Regions from separate parts of the Rothia sp. HMSC065B04 genome, predicted to be linked through region 3. Evidence: predicted binding sites of a transcription regulator. Region 3 holds the regulator's gene; each other region holds the start of a gene.
The links. Region 3 encodes LexA, which represses DNA repair genes until DNA is damaged. Its sites were predicted from a motif close to TCGAACANNTGTTCGA; they were not measured.

Region 1 (2,271 bases), 260 kb from region 3:
TTAACCGAGCCGCCGCGCGGTGGCTGGTTGGGGGAGTGGCTTCTTAGTGTCTGGGCTGTATTGCCTGCGATACCGCATTTTGGGGATGCGCTGGGTACTTTTCGCGGGGCGCGCGGTGACTGTTCACGCGGTGACCGCGCTTGTGATGGCCGTTCTCGTGATGCCCGCGCTCGTGGCATGCCCCGGTGCCGGGTGCTAGGATTCTGAAGGGCTAGAATCTAGAGATTCTAGAGGGAGTTTGTCGAAAGGGGAGATGATGGCCGCTGCTCAACCTGCCGCACGCGATAGCATGCGTGAGAACCGTACTGCCGCCGCTGTGGAGCGTGTGCCGGGTGCAACCCGCATCATGGGTGTTGACCCGGGTCTGACCCGCTGCGGCTTCTCCATGCTCGATATGACCGCCGACCGTAAGGCGCACTTCGTGAACGTGGGTGTTGCCGGCACGATCCCGGCGGAGTCCCTGGACCAGCGTATTCTCTGGATTTTCAACGCCGCCTCCCACTGGCTCGACACCTATAAGCCGGATGCCCTGGCGATTGAGCGTATCTTCGCGCAGGAGCAGGTGAACACGGTGATTGGTACGGCGCATGCTTCGGGTGCGGTGATTTCTGCTGCGGCGATGCGCGGCGTGCCGGTGTTCTTCCATACCCCCTCGGAGGTGAAGGCGGCGGTGACCGGTAGTGGCCGCGCCGATAAGGCGTCCGTGGGTCGTATGGTGACCCGTATTTTGGGGCTGGAATCCATGCCGAAGCCCGCCGATGCTGCCGATGCTCTGGCGATTGCAATCTGTCACGGCTGGCGTGGCGGCGGTATCGGTTCGGGCATTAATATGTCCGCCCAGACGCAGACTCACCAGGGTTCACGCCCGGCGCAGGCTCGCCGTGGTGGGTCGTTGACTCCGGCGCAGCGTGCCTGGATGGAGGCGGAGGCGCGCGCTCGCCGCTAGAGGTGCCGCCACTAGAGGGGGCCTTCGTGGGCTTGTGTGCCGCCTCCTGCTGGCTCGCGTGTATTCGCTAAGAAGTTCGAATATATGCTTGATTTCAGAAGAAATATTCTAATATACTTGTAGTGTCTCCCCGTCGAACTGGGGGAGTGCGTTCTGTGGGTGCCGGAGTGCCCGGTGCCCTCACACTGCCGCGAGCCTCATTCCTGGGCGCGGTGTTGAAAGGTGGAGAGAAATGATTGCATCCCTGACCGGTCGTGTGGCTCAGGTGGGCCTTGATCATGCGGTGATTAACGTGAACGGTTTTGGCATGCTCGTGTACGCTACCGCGCGTACTCTCTCCAAGCTGCGCACCGGTGAGGAAGCTACCGTGCTGACCACCATGATTGTGCGTGAAGAGTCGATGACTCTGTACGGTTTTTCGGAGCCTGCCGAGCGTGAAGTGTTCGATATGATGCTTTCGGTTTCCGGTATTGGTCCGCGTATTGCTCTGGCGGTGTTGAGTGTTCACACTGCCGCTGAGGTGGAGCGCGCCGTGGCGACCGGTGACGATAAGGCGTTCACGAAGGTTCCCGGTATTGGCCCGAAGGGTGCCCGCCGTATTGTGCTGGAGCTTGCCGGCAAGCTGATTCTCAGCGATGGCCAGACCGATGAGTTGCCGCTGAGCCAGGGCATTGTCTGGAAGCCGCAGGTGCTTGACGCTCTCACCTCTCTGGGCTGGAGCGAGAAGGACGCTTCCGCCGCTATTGACGCTTACGTGCAGCACAACCCTGCCGCAGAGACTGAGCCGGTGGGTGTGGCTCTGCGTGGTGTGCTCGCCTCCTTGGGTACTCAGAACACGGTGGGCCGCCACTAAGCGGCGCGCCCTGTTCGACGTATCCCACTCAAACTTTTGTGAAAGAAGAATTCTATGAGCCAGAATCCCTATGAGCCGCAGCCCGCGGCGTCCCTGGTTTCCGGCGGGTATTTTCCCGGTCAGGTGCCCGGCACTCAGGCGTCTTCAGCTCCCGCCCAGCGCCTGGTGGCGATGGAAGAAGAGCCTGAAGAGAAGATGATTGAGGCGGCACTGCGCCCTAAGTCCCTGGATGACTTTGTGGGTCAGCGCCGTGTGCGTCAGCAGCTGTCCCTGGTGTTGGAGGCTTCGAAGATGCGTGGCCGTAGCGCCGACCATGTGCTGCTGTCGGGCCCTCCCGGTCTGGGTAAGACCACTCTCGCAATGATTATTGCGGCAGAGATGGAGGCGCCGCTGCGCATCACCTCCGGTCCGGCGATTCAGCATTCGGGTGATTTGGCGGCGATTCTGTCTTCGCTGACTCCCGGTGAGGTGT
Region 2 (2,271 bases), 300 kb from region 3:
GCAATCTCAATCGCGACCGGGCCGCCCTGAGTCAGTCCGTGACGCACACCGCCCAGGATGCGCACGCGGTCCTCCTCGAACTTCATGCGGGCACCGCGGCCGTAGCCAAGGCGGCGACGAGCCAGGGCGTCACGCACCATGTCGCTAGTGAGTTCCACACCGGCGGGTACGCCCTCAATAATGCCGACGAGCGCCTCGCCGTGGGATTCTCCGGCAGTGAGCCAACGCAGGGCCATAGGTTAACCTCTTTTCATCGCACCCGCACCGCAGCGCAGGAGGAAGGAATAATAATTCTTCACGTGTATAAATAGTGTATAAAATGCCCGTTTACTGAGCGAGTGAAAGCACGCTTTTTTCACGAAACGGAAGCACGAGGCGCAAGATCAACCGCCGCGCACATCGCATTGATTAGACCCAGCAGTTCGGCGGGCTGCAGTTCACGGCCGGTAAACAGCAGAACCTGCTCCACCGCCTGATACAGCAACATCTCCAGTCCAGAAACCACCGTGCCGCCGTTAGCCTCCCAAGCGCTCGCCAGCACCGAAGGCCACGGGTTATACGCAACATCGAGCAGTACTGGCCGGTGCGTCGCGGAGGCGCCCTTCAACCCGCTCAGCTGGCTCGCCCACTCATCCGCCGCATGGGCAGGAAGAGTAGACACCACCGGGTGATGGCCGCGCTCCACAAGATTCTGCGGCAGCTCAGCCAGGGAAACCTGCTCCAGCTGAACACCCAGGCGGTCCGCCGCCTCCTGCACGCTACCGAGCTTATGCAACGAACGGGCGTACACGCTCACACGGGAATACCCCAGCTGATGCAGTGCGGTCAGGGCGGAAATAGCGGTCGCTCCCCCGCCCACAATCGCGGCAGAATCCTTGAGCGGCTGCGGCTCCAAACCGGCGTGGCGCAGCGCGTTCACAATGCCAATCACATCCGTGTTATCGCCCAGCACCTTCTCACCGCGCGGATACACCGTGTTCACCGCACCGGTCACTCGGGCAGTCTCACTCAGCTCATCGCAATACTGAATGACCGCGGTCTTCAACGGCATCGTCACCGACAGACCCGCAATATACGGGGCGTCCTCCGTACCCTTCGGGTGGCGCACCCCGTGCATAATCTCCGGCAAATCATCGGGCAGAGTATCGCGGCGATCATAACCCAAATTCTGCTCACCCAAAAAGTCATACGCGGCACGATGCAGCGCAGGCGACAGCGAATGCGCAATAGGGTGCCCCAGCACGTAGGCGCGGCGAAGATACGGGGCTTCGCGGTACGGTTCAGTCTTCATCGATAGATACTCTCTCGCTCTCAACGCTGGGGAACGCTCTCAACACTCAACGCTCGGGGCTTGCGGACATGCACACCACGAACCCAAGTTCATAGGCGCACTCTACCCATTTTAAGGGACAAACCAATATTCGGGTATAGCCCAACAACCGAGCACCCAGCATTCGGGTACAGCAAAGGCGGGCACCTCCCCCACTCTCGTGGAGGCGGTACCCGCCTCAGCAAGGAACCTTCAGCCCAAAGCTACCGGCTCGTAGCTACCGGCTAAACCGATTAGCTACAACGGTTCGGGTGCTTAGAACACCACTGGTTGTACTCTTCAACATAACGCTGGTGCTCAGCGTAAGTGCGGGAGTACTTAGTCTCACCGGAATCCAGGTCCACAGTCACCCAGTAGTAGTACGGGTTCTTCTCAGGAGCCGCAGCAGCCTTAATCGAAGCCAGCTGCGGGGAACCAATCGGACCCTTCGGAAGACCCTTATTCGCATAAGTGTTGTACTTATTGCTCTTATCGGCCTTCTGCTCTTCAGTCAGGTGGTACGAGCGGACACCCAGACCGTAAGTCACGGTCGCATCCGACTGAATCAGACCCGAGGTCTCACCATCGGGGTTGTTCAGGCGGTTCTCAATGATGCCTGCAACCGCCACGTAGTCCTTCGGCTGAGCCTCAAGCTCCACGATGGAGGCGATGGTCAGCACCTCGAAGGTCTTCTGGTCGCCGCTCACGCCGGCTTCCTTCAGGTCAGCCTTGGTCTTATCAACCATGGTCTGAATGACCTTCTTGATGTCGGTGTCCTTCGGGAAGCGGTACTCACCCGGGTGCAACCAACCCTCAATCGAGGGGAAGTTGCTCGGCACACCGTACTGGGTGTAGTTGCTGACCGCGTCCTCAACCTGCTTGCGGGTGAACGCGCCATCGGAGCCAGAAACAATCAGGTCGATGGTTTCGCTCACGCGCTTACCCTGCGGAATCGCCAGGTA
Region 3 (2,271 bases):
CGATAACTATTGGGTAGCTAGTCCCTAGTTAGGTCAGAGCGTCGGATGCACCGGGCTGCGCTGGGTCGCACTGGGTGACCCCGGAACCCCATCCCCTGCGCTCTCTCTTCGCCAGATGCTCCCTAGAGCATCCAAGGTAGATCATGCGAAGAGAGAGGCAGAGGATTCGAATACATTCGAACACCCATTCACTCTCCTCTCCCGAAAGACTCCGGGTTGAATCTTCGAATATTTTTCGAACATTCACCCGTAAATCCTGAATTCCAGGAGAGATTCAAGAGTATATACGAACTCTTGTTCTAAAGTCTAGCAGAGATGTACTAAAAATTTCTTCGAGTTTCGAAGAAAAAATCTAGAATATTTGTTTGAGTTTTTCGGTGTAGTGTTCTACACTGGTGTCAAGAGACGTTCCACACGCTCCTGATGAGTCCTACTCACAGCAGGTTTCTGTACCCGTTACGGTTTGATTCTGTATCGAATGCAGGTGCTGCTGACTGAGTTTTATAGGGCGGAGGCGCATACTCGTTGCCTGCGTATCGCTCCGGTATCGCTCCGTCACGGATAGAATTCCTCCACCCCCTGACGAGATAAGACCCATTTCGGCAGAACCAAAAAATTTTTAGGACTTCACCAGAAAACGTGTGAAGCACCCATCCGTGCCCCGACCGGACTGTGTCTCAAACAGACTGCAGAGACCGGAGTACAGAATTCGGGGCACAGACCGAAGGAAAAGAAATGGCAACAGCACCCCGTCCGGCGCTGACCGCGCGCCAGCAGAAGATTCTTGACGCGATCCGCACCGAGATTGAACAGAAGGGTTACCCGCCGTCCATGCGCCAGATTGGTGACATGGTGGGTCTTGCGTCCCTGTCCTCGGTCACTCACCAGCTCGGTCGCCTCGAGACCATGGGCTACATTCGCCGCGACCCCAAGCTCCCCCGTGCCATTGAGGTGCTGGATGAGAACGGCATCGGCATCCACGGTAGCGCTTCCTCTTCCCTGCCCGAGCTGCCGAACTTCGAAGTCGGCGATGAGGACCTCGTACCCGTTCCCCTGGTTGGACGAATTGCAGCGGGCGGCCCCATCACTGCCGAGCAGTCCGTGGAGGATGTGCTCGCTCTGCCCCGCCAGCTGGTCGGTAGCGGCAAGCTGTTCATGCTCAAGGTCAAGGGTGATTCCATGATTGACGCCGCAATCTGCGACGGCGACTGGGTGGTTGTCCGCGAGCAGCACACCGCAGACAACGGCGATATTGTTGCTGCGCTACTTGACGACGAGGCAACCGTGAAGGTGTTCCGTCAGGTCGACGGCCATACCTGGCTCATGCCGCGCAACTCCAACTACGAGCCGATTATGGGCGACCGCGCAACCGTCATGGGTAAGGTCGTATCCGTGCTGCGCAGTCTCTAGACAGCACAGCCTCTAAAAGACATAGCCGCGAGGCTTTTAGCTCCATATAGAAATCACCCCGGTGATACGTGAATGTTCACGTATCACCGGGGTGATTTCTATATTTCCGAAGCGGATATCTCCAAAGCGAAAGAGGCGGCGTAGCCAGGGATGAATCTTGCCCGAGCTAACGCTCAATACTCGCCGAAAGACGAGCCAACGCGCCGGTCACCGCAGCCTTATTCTGCGTCGACCACATCGGCGGCATCGCCTTCATCAAGAAACCGCCGTAGCGTTTAGTCGCCACGCGAGAATCCAGCACAGCCACCACGCCGCGGTCAGACACCGAACGGATCAGGCGACCCGCGCCCTGCGCCATACGAATCGCCGCGTGGTGAGCAGAAACCGCCATAAAGCCGTTACCGCGATGACGGTTCACCGCCTCCGTACGAGCCTGCGCAATCGGGTCATCCGGGCGGGGGAACGGGATGCGGTCCATCACCACCAGGCGGCAAGAGTCACCGGGAACGTCCACGCCCTGCCACAGGCTCATCGTTCCGAACAGGCATGAGTCAACGTCCTCGCTGAACTCCTCCACCAGAGCCTTGAGCGAAGACTCACCCTGCAGAAGAATGTTCAGGTCGCTGTGCTCACGCATGTACTCGGCGGCACGCTCAGCGGCACGCTTCGAGGAGAACAGGCCCAGGGCACCGCCCTCCGACGCCTCGCACAGCTCACGCAGACGATCCAGCTGGCCCTCGTGCACACCGAATCCCGGAGGCTTCAAATCCCCGGCAACGTACATGATGCCCTGCTTGCGGTAGTCGAAAGGCGAACCCACGTCGATGCTCGTCCAGCGCGGCGCGCCCTCGCCCTGCAGTC

Region 1: a site for LexA is predicted at 1,023-1,038, ahead of ruvA (Holliday junction branch migration protein RuvA). Genes of this name have one in related genera too.
Region 2: a site for LexA is predicted at 1,410-1,425, ahead of HMPREF2845_RS04865 (shikimate dehydrogenase). Genes of this name have one in related genera too.

The regions. Positions count from the first base shown of each region.
Region 1 covers NZ_KV808408.1:339,206-341,476, forward strand. The annotation lists gene ruvC (crossover junction endodeoxyribonuclease RuvC) at 290-946, shown strand; gene ruvA (Holliday junction branch migration protein RuvA) at 1,179-1,799, shown strand; gene ruvB (Holliday junction branch migration DNA helicase RuvB) at 1,971-2,271, shown strand, end outside.
Region 2 covers NZ_KV808408.1:382,262-384,532, reverse strand. The annotation lists gene aroC (chorismate synthase) at 1-236, opposite strand, end outside; gene HMPREF2845_RS04865 (shikimate dehydrogenase) at 356-1,291, opposite strand; gene mltG (endolytic transglycosylase MltG) at 1,564-2,271, opposite strand, start outside.
Region 3 covers NZ_KV808408.1:83,235-85,505, reverse strand. The annotation lists gene lexA (transcriptional repressor LexA) at 736-1,410, shown strand; gene HMPREF2845_RS03770 (ATP-dependent DNA helicase) at 1,577-2,271, opposite strand, start outside.